Regions from separate parts of the Nocardiopsis sp. NPDC055551 genome, predicted to be linked through region 1. Evidence: riboswitches for the same ligand, from Rfam matches in the RefSeq annotation. Region 1 holds a riboswitch; the other holds the start of a gene.
What was found. A riboswitch is a leader RNA that binds a small molecule or an ion and turns the genes downstream of it on or off. The one in region 1 is predicted to bind glycine.

Region 1 (7,173 bases):
TGCTCACCGTCAACAACCGCCTGGACGAGGCCTCGCCCACCGACACGGTCGCCAGGAAGATGCGCGACCTGGAACGTCTGGGCGAGTTGGTGTCGGGTTCGGGGGCGGACTTCGGTGTGCGTTTCGACCCGGTCGCCGAACGCCTGTCCATCGTGGACGAGAACGGCGAGCTGATCGACGACGACCGCGCGTTGTTGGTGGTGCTGGACCTGGTGGCCGCCGAACGCGGTGCGGGCAAGGTGGCGCTGCCGGTGACCACCACCAGGGTGGCCGAGCGCGTGGCCGGTGCCCACGGTGTCGAGGTGCGTTGGACGGCCACCGCCACCCACGAGCTCACCAAGGCGGTCCGTGCCGAGGGTGACGCCATCATCTTCGCCGGTGACGGCCGGGGCGGGTTCGTCCTCCCCGAGTTCAGCTCCACCAGTGACGGCATCGCCGCGTTCGTGCGGCTGCTGGGTCTGGTGGCGCGGACCCGTCGCCCGATCGTGGAGATCGATCGGGCGATCCCTCAGGCGCACCTGTTGCGCCGTTCGGTGCCCACCCCATGGGCGGTCAAGGGCAGCGTCATGCGCGCGGTCGTGGAGGCCGCGCAGGACCGGGAACTGGACACCACCGACGGCGTGCGCGTGATCGAGTCGGACGGAAGCTGGGCGCTGGTCCTCCCGGACACCGCCGAAGCCGTCACCCATCTTTGGGCCGAAGGTCCTGATTCGGACAAGGCTCAGGCTCTGTTGGACGAATGGGCCTCCGTCGTGGAGCGTGCGGAGGGCTGAAATGGCAGGTCGTGGGCGTGGGCGGCGGTGGCCGTCCACGCCCACGTGCTTCGGTCCGTCCGTCGGTGGGGAAAAATCGCCCGGCAGGGCGGTCGAGCGGACGAATCGAGCGGAATCCCAGGTCAATCCACGGTCGGGAGGCCGACGAAAATCCACTCCGCGTTCAACAGAACCAAACCCCTCGGACGGGCATCTGCCCCAGAACAGGCGTTGATCTCTTCCGAGGTCCGGTGTGGCGGTGCCCCGGGTGCCGCCTCCATCGAGTCCGTCGCACGCCCGTGTCACGGGGCCGCGCGGCGGGCCACGGGGGAGCGAAACCCTGTCTGGACAGGGATATGGTTTAAAGTCGAGTGTTCCCTGAAGCATCTCGTCACCATCGACACAAGGGGTTCCGGCAACGGCGGACGTCCGTCGGGGTGACAAGGGGCAGAACATAGGGGATGAGACCTAGCGACCGACCGTGTGGGACGATCCGTTGCCGCGAAAGCGGAACGTCTCACCGTGTTCCGGACGTTGAGCGGGCACAGTGTCCGTCCGGCGAGCCGGAACGCGCCACCGATCAGCCGAATCAAGCACCGCCCCGTGCGGTAGGAGGCCGAGCCGACCTATGTCGAGCGTTTACTGCACGCAGTGCGGTCACGCCGTTGCGGATGATGCCCGTTTCTGCTCCCACTGTGGAACTCCCCTCCGCAGGGCCGACCAGCAGAATCCGCCGTCCAACACGGGCGGGGAGTCCGGTGGAGGGGACGTCACCTCCACCATCTCCATCTCCGGGATACAGGCCCTGGAGGACGAGGAAGCGGGTGAGGATCTCGGCGGCGACGACCCCGCCAGTGCCGATGCGTTGCCCCCGGGCACCGCGCTACTCGTGGTCCGCCGTGGCCCCAACGCCGGAAGTCGTTTCCTGCTGGACAGCGACGTGACCACCGCCGGGCGCCACCCCAACAGCGACATCTTCTTGGACGACGTCACCGTCTCCCGACGCCACGTGGAGTTCTTCCGCAGGGGTAACGGGTTCGGGGTCCGTGACGTCGGTAGTCTCAACGGCACCTACGTCAACCGGGAACCGGTGGACGAGGCCGAGCTGGGTGGTGGGGACGAGATCCAGATCGGCAAGTTCCGGATGATCCTGCTGACCAAGCCCCGCCGATGACGGATCGGTGACCACGGTCGACGGGGGTGGGAGGGCCGAAGAGGTTTGCGGCCCTCCACCTCCGGAGAGCTTTGTAACGAAGGGTGCCGATTTCGCCCTCGGGTCCTGATCCGACGGGGGAGCAGGGACGAGCGCCCAGCCGGCATGACGACTCGTGGGACGGAGACGCTGTGAAGCACATGGAGGTCGTCGGCGTCCGGGTTGAGATGCCTTCGAACCAACCGATTGTCCTGCTCAAGGAATCCGAGGGTGACCGCTACCTGCCGATCTGGATCGGCGGGGTGGAGGCCACCGCCATCGCCTTGGCCCAACAGGGGGTCGCGCCCGCCCGACCTCTCACGCACGACCTGTTCCGGGACGTGCTCGACGCCCTGGAGACCGGCCTGGAAACGGTACGGATCACGGGGCTGAGCGATGGCATCTTCTACGCCGAACTGGTCTTCAGCAATGGTGTCGAGGTCAGTGCACGACCCTCCGACTCCATTGCCCTGGCCCTGCGGACCGGAACCCCGATCTACGCGCACGAGGATGTGATCGACGAGGCGGGGATGCCGATACCCGACGAGCAGGAGGACCAGGTCGAGGCGTTCCGGGAGTTCCTGGACAACATCTCGCCCGAGGACTTCGGTCGACGCAGTACCTGAGAGATCGCAAGGGCGGGGCCCGCGCACGGCGTGGGCCCCTCTTCCTTGCCCGAGCGGGCCCATCGGCCCATGAGGCCGAGGACACGGCTGTGACCTGCGACTTCATTATCGGGGTCAGTGGTAGATTGGGATGAGGGAATGGACGCGGCGACCACAACCGAAAAGGCCCGGTCTCCTCGGGGCATCGGACGTACGGGTGGGTCGGAGCCGTCACCGCGCGTACTTGGCGACGCGCCGGGCGGCTTCGTTGACGCTGCCTTGGCGTCGCCCTACCGTCAGTGCTGTGGAACCCGCGGCGCGCCCATTCCCTGAGTGGACCTTCCCCTGTCGATGCCGCCGTGGGACGAGAAGCCGGAGGTCGGCGTGGCGGTAGCGAGCGGCAAGCGGGATCCCCATGACAGGCGGTCCGCGCTGCGGCTAGCGGGGCAGCAGGGCCTACTGTGCGAAGAGGACGTGATGGCGCTGCCTATGGACGTCGGGTATCGGGGCCCAGCGGCGTGTACGGCCGCCGGGATCACCTATCGACAGCTCGACTACTGGGCCAGAACCGGCCTGGTGGAGCCGAGCGTGCGCACAGGAGCCGAAAACGCCCCGCTGTACAGTCTTCCGGACATCCTGATGCTGAAGGTGGCCAAGCGTCTCCTGGACACCGGGATCTCCCTGCAGCAGATCCGCACGGCCGTCGACCACCTGCGCGGCCGTCCCGCCGGGGAGTTGGCCCGCATCACCCTGATGAGCGACGGTGTGAGCGTCTACGAGTGCACCTCCCCCGACGAGGTCGTCGACCTCATGCAGCGGGGCCAGGGCATGTTCGGGTTGGCGTTGGCGAACGTGGCCCGTGAGCTGGAGGAGGCGCTGGGGGTCGTCCCGGCCGAGGCCCGTTCCGACCTTCCCACCCCGGACCCCCGACCCGTCGACGAACTGGCCCGTCGGCGACGTGAACGCCGTACCGGTTGAGAGCGGTACGAAGGTGTGCCCTGGCTCCTCGTTCCGGAGTCCGATCGAGTACCTTCGTAACCACAACAGGGGTGAAAACCGACATTTCTCCCTGCTTGGATACATGTACAGAGCGTCAGCAGGCTTTTGATATCGCGCGGGAGAGACCCCGACGCTACGGGGCGCCGACGGGGCAATACTCCCCAGTAACCTCTCAGGCACCATGGACCGCGCGAAGGAGGCCGCTCTGGAGCCGGCATCGTCGTGCCCGGTGACAGAGGGGGAGACCGTGAGGAACACCGCCGATCGAATCGGCCCTGTCACCAGGAGGTCTCCGTGACTGACCCGTCGAACGCCTCGACCATGGGCGCACCCGCCCGGGTCTTCGCCGACCGGCACATCGGCCCCACGCCCACCGAGACGGCGGAGATGCTCAAGACCGTGGGCTACGGCTCCACGACCGAGCTCATGAGCGCCGCCGTGCCCGAGTCCATCCTCACCGGCCCCGGGCAGAGCGCCCCGCTGGCCCTGCCCGAGGCCGCGGGAGAGGCCGAGGCCCTGGCCGAGCTGCGGGAGTTGGCCGGTCGCAACCGCCCCCACACCACACTCATCGGCCTGGGCTACTACGACACGCTCACCCCGCCGGTCATCCTGCGCAACATCATGGAGAACCCGGCCTGGTACACCGCGTACACGCCCTACCAACCGGAGATCTCCCAAGGCCGGTTGGAGGCCCTCCTCAACTTCCAGACCGCGGTCTCGGACCTGACCGGTCTGCCCATCACCGGCGCCTCGCTGTTGGACGAGGCGACCGCCGCGGCCGAGGCCATGACCCTGGCCCGACGCGCCTCCAAGGTCAAGAGCGACGTCTTCGTCGTGGACGCCGACGTCTTCCCGCAGACCCTGCAGGTGTTGCGCACCCGCGCCGAGCCCCTGGACATCGAGGTCGTCGTCGCCGACCTGACCAAGGGCCTGCCCGAGGGCGAGGCCTTCGGAGTCCTGGTCCAGTACCCGGCCTCCAGCGGTGTGGTCCGCGACCCGAGCGCGGTCATCGAGCAGGCGCACGAGCGCGGCGCGCTGGCCGTGGTCGCCGCCGACATCCTCGCCCTGACCCTGCTGCGCAGCCCCGGTGAACTGGGCGCGGACATCGCGGTGGGTTCCACCCAGCGCTTCGGTGTGCCGCTCGGCTTCGGCGGCCCGCACGCCGGTTACATGTCCGTGGGCGAGAAGCTGCGCCGGCAGCTGCCCGGTCGTCTGGTCGGGGTGTCCGTCGACAACGTCGGCAGACCCGCCTACCGTCTGGCCCTGCAGACCCGTGAACAGCACATTCGTCGGGAGAAGGCCACCAGCAACATCTGCACCGCCCAGGTACTGCTGGCGATCATGGCCGGCATGTACGCCGTCTACCATGGCCCCGATGGGCTGCGGGCCATCGCCCGTCAGGTGCACACCCGCACCGCGTCCCTGGCCGACGCGCTCACCAAGCGCGGCTTCGAGGTCGTCCACGGCGCGTACTTCGACACCCTGCGCGTGCGCGTGCCCAGCGCCGACCGCGTCGTGGAGCGGGCACTGGAGTCCGGCGTTAACCTGCTCGCCACCGACCAGCACACGGTCGGTCTGAGCGTGGACGAGACCACCGGCGTGGACACCCTGGGCAAGGTCCTGGCCGCCTTCGGCGAGGCCGACCGTGGTGCCGAGCGCGGCCCGGTGACGGTGGACGAGTCCGCCGACCGCCTGCCCGCGGACCTGACGCGCGGCGTCGACTACCTCACCCACGAGGTCTTCAACACCCACCGCAGTGAGACCTCGTTGCTGCGTTACATGCGCCGTCTGGCCGACCGGGACCTGGCGCTGGACCGCACGATGATCCCGCTGGGCTCGTGCACCATGAAGCTCAACGCCACCGCCGAGATGGAGCCCATCACCTGGCCCGAGTTCGCCGGGCTGCACCCGTTCGCCCCGATGGACCAGGCGGCCGGCAGCGTGGCGCTCATCCGCGACCTGGAGGCCTGGCTGGTCGAGGTCACCGGCTACGACGCGGTGTCCCTACAGCCCAACGCCGGTTCCCAAGGTGAGCTCGCCGGCCTGCTCGCCATCCGCGGCTACCACCGCTCGCGCGGGCAGGCCCACCGGGACGTGTGCCTGATCCCCAGTTCGGCGCACGGCACCAACGCCGCCAGCGCCGTCATGGCGGGCATGCGTGTGTCCGTGGTGGCCTGTGACGACGACGGCAACGTCGACCTGGACGACCTGCGCGCCAAGACCGACAAGCACCGCGAGGAGCTGGCGGCCATCATGGTCACCTACCCCTCCACCGCGGGTGTGTACGAGGACACCATCACCGAGGTGTGCCGCCTGGTGCACGAGGCCGGAGGCCAGGTCTACGTCGACGGGGCCAACCTGAACGCCCTGGTGGGTTGGGCCAAGCCGGGCGAGTTCGGCGCCGACGTCAGCCACCTGAACCTGCACAAGACCTTCTGCATCCCGCACGGCGGCGGCGGCCCGGGCGTGGGTCCGGTCGCGGTTCGTTCGCACCTGGCGGGCTTCCTGCCCAACCACCCGGGCCAGCCGGAGGCCGGCCCGCACACCGGGGTCGGTCCCGTCTCGGCGGCGCCGTTCGGTTCGGCGGGCATCCTGCCGATCTCCTGGGCGTACGTGCGCATGATGGGGGAGAAGGGGCTGCGTTCGGCCACCGAGACCGCGGTGCTCTCGGCCAACTACATCGCCAAGCGCCTGGAGCCCTACTACCCGGTCCTGTACACCGGTGCGGGCGGACTGGTGGCGCATGAGTGCATCATCGACATCCGTCCGTTGCAGAAGACCAGTGGCATCAGCAACGAGGACGTCGCCAAGCGGCTGATGGACTACGGCTTCCACGCGCCGACCATGTCCTTCCCGGTCAACGGCACGCTCATGGTGGAGCCGACCGAGAGCGAGAATCTCGCCGAGTTGGAGCGGTTCATCCAGGCGATGATCGCCATCCGCGGTGAGATCGACAAGGTGGCCAAGGGGGAGTGGGGCGCCGAGGACAACCCGCTGTGGGGCGCTCCGCACACCGCGGAGGCGCTGACCGCCGACGAGTGGGGCCGCGGCTACACGCGCTCCGAAGCCGCCTACCCGCTGCCGTCGCTGCGCCAGGACAAGTACTGGCCGCCGGTCGGTCGGATCGACCAGGCCTACGGTGACCGCAACCTGGTCTGCTCCTGCCCGCCGCCGGAGGCCTTCGAGCTCTGAGGGTGGTGAGCGGGGTGTCGGCTTCGGTCGGCGCTCCGCTCTTTTCGGACCATAGCGAATCTACAACGTAAAGGCATCGCTTCGGGTGGGGCGACACGCGACATCCACTACCAGGGCGCAGCTCTCGTCATCGACCGGCAGGTTAGAGTTACGGCGAGCAGAACACTCGCGCCGCCCACCGCGTGACCCTCGCCCCCACGGAAAGTCGCACACCATGACCACGACGTCCGGATCTTCCGCACGCCCTGGACCCTCGGACCCGCAGCCCCAGGCCATCGACCCCGAAGACGTCGAGGACACCGGAACCGGTGGCGGGGACGCCGCCGACCTGTGCGATCAGGCCCGCGACCTGGCCGAGAACGGGCACCTCAAACGCGCCGCCAAGCTCTACCAGCAGGCGGTCGCCGCCGACCCGCATCCCAGGGTGCGGGCA
Region 2 (7,173 bases), on a different contig from region 1:
CGTGTAGCTCCTCCATGGTCCACCACCTTAGAGGGGGCGACCCACGACACAAAGCCCGCGTCGGCACGGTTCCGGGCGGCCCTCCAGGCGTCACCGGGGGCCGTCGAGGGTAGAACCTCAGGGGCACACCCCGACCCACCGCCCGCACGGCGGTGGCGGCCCGTGGACGGCGCGCGGCGCGCGCCGGAGCCGAACCGGAGGTCTTCGATGTCGAAAGGGATGTCCGAGGGCGCGCGGGAGTTCCGTGCCGCGCGGGACCTGCTCCTACAGCGCCAAGAGGACCGGGAGGACCAGGAGACCGTCCGACGCGAATTCGCCTGGCCCCGGCCCGAACACTTCAACTGGGCGCTCGACCACTTCGACCACGTGGCGACGACCCGGCCGGACCGGACGGCGTTATGGCTGGTGGAGGAGGACGGCACCGAGACCCGCCACACCTACCGGCGGTTGTCCGAGCGCTCCGACCAGGTCGCCAACTGGCTGCTCTCGCAGGGGGTCCACCCCGGCGACCGGATCATGGTGGCCTTGGGCGACCAGGTCGAACTGTGGGAGATCACGCTGGCCGCGATCAAGCTGGGAGCGGTGGTCTGTCCCACCTCGCCGGCGCTCGCGGAGGGCGACCTGGTGGATCGGCTGGACCGAGGCGAGATCTCGCACGTGGTCTGCTCTCCCACCGAGACCGAACGCTTCGACCCGTTGAGGGGTCACTGGACGCGGATCTGCGTGGGCTACATGGACGGCTGGCTCAGCTACCCCGACTCCGAACACGCCGGGCTGGAATTCCAGCAGCCCAGACCCACCGCCGCCGGCGATCCCCTGCTGATGTACTTCACCTCGGGGACCGCCACCGCGCCAAAACCGGTCACCCACACTCAGAGTTCCTATCCCATCGGGCACCTGTCCACCATGTACTGGCAGGGGGTCCGGCCGGGGGACATCCACCTCAACGTGTCCGCGCCCGGGTGGGCCAAGCACGCCTTCGGCAGCTTCTTCGGCCCGTGGAACGCGGAGGCGACCGTGCTCGTGGTCAAGCAGGCCGCGTTCGATTCCGAGAGATTCCTCGACGCGCTGGTGCGGCGCGGGGTGGACACCCTGTGCGCTCCGCCCACGGTGTGGCGGATGCTGGCCCAGGCCGACCCCGGGGCGTATCGGGTGAACCTGCGCGAGGCCGTGGCCACGGGTGAACCGCTCGATCCCGAGGTGATCCACCGCTTCCAGGAGGCGTGGGGGATCACCGTGCGCGACGGGTTCGGGCAGACCGAGACGACCATGCTCATCGGCAACGGCCCCGGACAGCCGGTGGTCACCGGTTCCATGGGCCGCGCGCTGCCCGGATACGACATCTCGATCATCGACCCGGCCACCGAGGAACCCTCCGACACCGGCGAGATCTGTGTGGACCTGGGCAACGCCCCCGTGGGCGCGATGCGCGGTTACTCCGACGATCCCGAACGCACCCGCCGGAGCACCCGCGCGGGCCGGTACCGCACCGGGGACATCGCCTCCGTGGATTCTCGCGGTCACATTACCTATATCGGCCGAATCGACGACGTGTTCAAGGCCTCGGATTACCGCATCTCACCATTCGAGCTGGAAAGCGTTCTGGTCGAACACGAATACGTGGCGGAGGTGGCCGTGGTGCCCTCCCCCGATCCCCTGCGACTGGCGGTGGTCAAGGCGTACGTGACCACGGTCGACGGGGTGGCACCCGACTCCGAGAGCGCGCGGGCCATCCTGCAGTACGCGCGCGATCGACTCTCACCGCACAAGCGGGTCCGCCGCCTGGAGTTCGGAGTCCTGCCCAAGACCCACTCGGGTAAGATCCGACGGGTGCACCTGCGCCGGGCCGAGTCCGAACGCGGCACGGTCACCGACGGCACACGCAACCCACGTGAGTTCTGGGAGGAGGACCTCCCCGGGTTGAAGGAATGATCCCTCCCCACCCGCGAGGTTCCGAATAATCGCACCCGCGCCTTTTCGTCTCAGAACATGAGACGGAGTTCGGGCAATTGCGCAAATGTGTCCTTTCCCATCCCCGCGAACCGGTGGAATGACTCACGTCACCACGCCGGCACCGATGTGCCGCGCTACGGTTTCAGTACCGCAACAAAACGACCGGACGGGAACAGGGAAACGATGACGAGCACCAATGACACACGGGTGGCGAGTTACAAGCCGCTCATCGCGCCCCGGGACCTGCTCGCGGAACTTCCGCTCGGCGACGAGAGCACCGCCTTGGTCGAGAGCTCGCGCGCCGAGGTCAAGCGCGTCCTGGACGGGGAGGACGACCGTCTGCTGGTCGTCGTCGGCCCGTGTTCGGTGCACGACACCGAGTCCGCCATGGACTACGCGAACCGCCTGGCCGAGCTGGTGCCGTCGATCAGCGCGGACCTGTGCGTGGTCATGCGCGTGTACTTCGAGAAGCCCCGCACGACCGTGGGTTGGAAGGGTCTGATCAACGACCCGGGGCTGGACGACACCTACGACGTGCACCGTGGTCTGCGCACCGCCCGCAAGCTCCTGTTGGACATCAACGCGCTGGGGCTGCCCGCCGGGACCGAGTTCCTCGACCCGATCACCCCGCAGTACATCGCCGACGTGGTGTCCTGGGGCGCCATCGGCGCCCGCACCACCGAGAGCCAGGTGCACCGTCAGTTGAGCAGCGGTCTGAGCACCCCCGTCGGGTTCAAGAACGGCACCGACGGTGACGTGCAGGTCGCAGTGGACGCCGTGGGCGCGGCCTCCGCTTCGCACACCTTCTTCGGTGTGGACCCCAGCGGTGCCGGTTCGGTCGTGGAGACCCAGGGCAACCCGGACTGCCACGTCATCCTGCGCGGCGGACGTAGCGGCCCCAACCACGACCCGGCCTCGGTGGGCGCCGCCCTGGAGGTCATCGGCGGGGCCGGTCTGCCTCCGCGGCTGATGATCGACGCCAGCCACGCCAACAGCGGCAAGGACCACGTCCGCCAGGTGGGTGTGGCCCAGGAGATCGCCGACCAGGTCGCCGAGGGCCAGAAGGGGATCATCGGCGTGATGCTGGAGAGCTTCATCGAGGAGGGCGCCCAGAAGCTCGGGGACCCGGCCGCGCTGACCTACGGCCAGTCCATCACCGACAAGTGCATGGGCTGGGAGACCACCGAGGGTGTGCTGACCAACCTCGCCGAGGCCGTGCGCCGGCGCCGCAAGAACGCCGCCTGACCCTCGTCCCCCACGACGTGGAAGGGGGCTCGACACGGAACATCCGTGCCGAGCCCCCTTTCCGCGTCCACGGGACCGTTCAGGCACCCGCGGCGCTCGGCGGGAGCACGTCGAGTTCCACCAGGAAGTCGCGTCCCAGCGACTCGCGCACCCCGGGGTCGGTGTCCTCGTCCAGACGCAACGCGAACGTGTGCAGGTCATCCCCGTTCTCCACCCAACCGACCCACCAGCCCGGCACCGAATCGGCCTCCGCGCCGAGACCGGTCCGCCCGTACAGGGTGTGGTCGCCGCCGCGTTCGATCTCCAGCATCTCCCGCAGTGCCTCCTGGTGCTCCACCTCCACCGGCAGGTCGGCGCGGGCCAGCGCCGCCAGGAACGTGGTCTGCTCCACCGCGGTGATCTCCAGCGGACCGTCCACCCAGAACCGGCCCGGTTCGCCGTCCTCGCCCACCTTGCGGTTGCCGTAGTCGAAACGGTCCACCCAGGTGGACATCCGGTCGTGACCGATGCGTTCGGCGACCTCCTGGTGCAACGACACGTCGGGGGTGGGCAGGGATTCGCGCAGACTCAGCTCGTCCTCGCCCCCGTCGGAGACCACCTCGTCGAGGTCGGACACCACACCCGTCTCCAGGGCGATGAGCGTGTTCGGGAGCTTGAACGTGGACGCCGGAACCACCCGTTCGCGGGCCTGCTCGGCGCCCACCACGGTCACGGAACCCTCCCGCACGTCGTGGAGCACGAAGGTGCCCTCCACCCCCGCCTCGTCCAGCAGCGAAGCGAGCTCGGGGCGCTCCACCGCCTCCAGGTCACCGAACGCGATCGGGGTGCCGCTCTGGTCCGGCCGAGCAGGCCGGTCCGCCTCGGGTTCGGCCCCACCACCCGAGCACGCGACGCCCGCCACGAGGGTGAGAACGGAACCGGTGGCGGCCAGGGCGAAGCGGACCGTCCTGGGAGAACGGATGGGAACGGTGTCGGTACGCACTCGGCTCCTCCAGCGGTGTTCGAGGGAACGTCCGATCCCAAGCTAGGTCATGATCCCGTTCCGGTCCCCCACCTTCCGAAGAGTCGATCCACAACCCGTCGGCCACTCTTGGGAGCCCTGTGTCGCCGCTGCTAGGCTGAACCCGTTGCTGACCCCGTACGGGAGAGCGCCCACGTAACCAACGCGGGCCGCCGAAGGAGCAATCCCTCCCCACAGACAACCTCTCAGGCACACGGACCGTACGGGCGAGACCACTCTGGAAAGCAGGGACGACGTTCCCTCGCCGAAGGTGCAAGCCACACCACATGCGTGGCGAAGCTCTCAGGCACCCATGACAGAGGGGGAGGATGGCAACGCCTCAACGCAACAATCGACGCCCATCCTCTCGGGAGTGCCCATGTCAGAGTCCACCTCCACGCCCCGTCTGACGGCGTTGCACAAGACCCACGAAGAGGCCGGGGCCACCCTCGTCGACTTCGCCGGCTGGCTCATGCCGCTGCGCTACGGCAGCGAGACCGCCGAACACACCGCGGTCCGCGAGGCCGCCGGGCTCTTCGACCTCTCCCACATGGGTGAGATCCGTCTGAGCGGCCCGCAGGCCGACCAGGCCCTCGACAACGCCCTGGCCGGCCACCTGTCCAAGCTCAAGGTCGGCCGCGCCCGCTACACCATGCTCACCGCCGAGGACGGCGGCGTCCTCGACGACCTCATCGTGTATCGCCTGGCCGAGGAGGAGTTCCTCGTCGTGGCCAACGCGATCAACGTCCCGGTGGTCGCCTCCGCCCTGGCCGAGCGCGCCGTCGGATTCGACGTCGAGGTCGTCGACGAGTCCGCGGACTACTCCCTCATCGCCCTGCAGGGCCCCAAGGCCGTCGAGATCCTCGCCCCGCTCACCGACGCGAACCTGGACGAGATCCGCTACTTCGCCGGCTACTCGCACAGCGTCGCCGGGGTCCCCGTACTGCTGGCCCGCACCGGCTACACCGGCGAGGACGGCTTCGAGATCTTCATCAGGCCCTCCGACAAGGCACCCGAGATCTGGGCCGCCCTCATGGCCGCCGGCGCCGAGCACGGGCTGGTCCCCGCCGGGCTGTCGGCCCGCGACACCCTGCGCCTGGAGGCCGGGATGCCGCTCTACGGCCAGGAACTCACCGCCGCGCTCACCCCCTTCGACGCCGGACTGGGCCGCGTGGTCAAGTTCGAGAAGGGCGACTTCGTAGGCCGCGCCGCCCTTGAGGAGGCATCGCGCACCGCGCGCGCCCGGCGCCTGGTCGGGTTCGTCGCCCGCGGCCGCCGCCCGCTGCGCAAGGGCCAGGACGTCCTGCGCGACGGCGCCGTCGTCGGAACCATCACCAGTGGCGCCCCCTCCCCCACCCTGGGCCGCCCCATCGCCATGGCCTACGTGGACGGCGACCTCGACACCACGACCGGCACGTTCACCGTCGACGTGCGCGGCCGCGGTGAGGAGGTCGACGTGGTCGAACTTCCGTTCTACCAGCGGAAGTCGTAGGAGCGGGGTCCCCTTCGGACCCCCGCAGGACCTGCGCGCGCCACCACCCGGATCCCCACGAGGGACCGGAACGGTCGGGGCGTGACCAGGCGTAGGTCGGGTCGGGCCGGCGCGTCCGACGGGCGCACGGCACACAAAGGACGAGCATCTCCAAGGAGAGTTGAAGTGAGCGTTCCCACGGAGCTGGGTTACACCGCCAAACACGAGTGGGTCGTGATCAAGGACGGGGTGGCCACCGTCGGCATCACCGCGTTCGCGGCCGAGTCGCTGGGCGACATCGTCTTCGTCGAGGCCCCCACCGTCGGGGAAGAGGTCAACACGGACGACCCGGCCGGCGAGGTCGAGTCCACCAAGTCCGTCAGTGAGATCTTCTCGCCGGTCGACGGTGAGGTCACCGAGATCAACGAGGCCCTCGAAGAGGCGCCCGAGACGATCAACTCCGACCCCTACGAGAGCGGTTGGCTGTTCAAGGTCCGGGTGTCCGAGGAACCCACGGACCTGCTCTCCGCCGCGGAGTACACCAAGCTGATCGAAGGCGAGAACTGAAGATGACCAGCGACAACCTGCTCAACCAGACCCTGAGCGAGCTGGACCCCGAGGTCGCCGCGGCGGTCGACGCCGAACTGGGCCGACAGCGCGACACCCTTGAGATGATCGCCTCGGAGAACTTCGCCCCTCAGGCGGTTCTGGAGGCCCAGGGCACGGTCCTGACCAACAAGTACGCCGAGGGCTACCCGGGCCGTCGGTACTACGGCGGCTGTGAGCACGTCGACGTGATCGAGCAGCTCGCGATCGACCGTGCCAAGGAGCTCTTCGGCGCCGAGCACGTCAACGTGCAGCCGCACTCGGGCGCCCAGGCCAACACCGCGGTGTACTTCGCCCTGCTCAAGCCGGGCGACACCATCCTCGGTCTGGACCTGGCCCATGGTGGTCACCTCACCCACGGCATGCGGATCAACTACTCCGGCAAGATCCTCAACGCCGTGGCCTACCACGTGCGCGACGAGGACGGCACCGTCGACTACGACGAGGTCGCCGCCCTCGCCAAGGAACACCGTCCGAAGATGATCGTCGCGGGCTGGTCCGCCTACCCGCGTCAGCTGGACTTCGAGCGGTTCCGTAAGATCGCCGACGAGGTCGACGCCCTGCTCATGGTCGACATGGCGCACTTCGCCGGTCTGGTCGCGGCCGGACTGCACCCCAACCCGGTGCCGTTCGCCGACGTGGTCACCACCACCACGCACAAGACCCTGGGTGGTCCGCGCGGCGGCATGATCATGACCAAGGCCGAGCTGGCCAAGAAGATCAACTCCGCGGTGTTCCCCGGCATGCAGGGCGGTCCGCTGGAGCACGTGATCGCGGCCAAGGCGGTCTCGTTCAAGGTCGCCGCGAGCGAGGAGTTCGCCGAGCGTCAGCGTCGCACCGTCGCCGGTGCCCGCATCCTCGCCGAGCGCCTGACCCGGCCGGACGCGACCGAGGCGGG

Region 2: it holds a riboswitch for glycine, as region 1 does, so the genes downstream of both, gcvT (glycine cleavage system aminomethyltransferase GcvT) here and gcvP (aminomethyl-transferring glycine dehydrogenase) in region 1, are expected to answer to the same signal.

What each region holds. Positions count from the first base shown of each region.
Region 1 covers NZ_JBSHJJ010000001.1:195,700-202,872, forward strand. The annotation lists gene ACWGSK_RS00795 (mannose-1-phosphate guanyltransferase) at 1-773, shown strand, start outside; gene ACWGSK_RS00800 (FHA domain-containing protein) at 1,381-1,926, shown strand; gene ACWGSK_RS00805 (bifunctional nuclease family protein) at 2,097-2,570, shown strand; gene ACWGSK_RS00810 (MerR family transcriptional regulator) at 3,039-3,527, shown strand; glycine riboswitch at 3,655-3,747, shown strand; gene gcvP (aminomethyl-transferring glycine dehydrogenase) at 3,870-6,740, shown strand; gene ACWGSK_RS00820 (tetratricopeptide repeat protein) at 6,955-7,173, shown strand, end outside.
Region 2 covers NZ_JBSHJJ010000013.1:42,297-49,469, reverse strand. The annotation lists gene ACWGSK_RS22290 (DUF4429 domain-containing protein) at 1-16, opposite strand, end outside; gene ACWGSK_RS22285 (AMP-binding protein) at 208-1,932, shown strand; gene ACWGSK_RS22280 (3-deoxy-7-phosphoheptulonate synthase) at 2,137-3,198, shown strand; gene ACWGSK_RS22275 (penicillin-binding transpeptidase domain-containing protein) at 3,278-4,180, opposite strand; glycine riboswitch at 4,330-4,430, shown strand; gene gcvT (glycine cleavage system aminomethyltransferase GcvT) at 4,578-5,690, shown strand; gene gcvH (glycine cleavage system protein GcvH) at 5,856-6,236, shown strand; gene glyA (serine hydroxymethyltransferase) at 6,239-7,173, shown strand, end outside.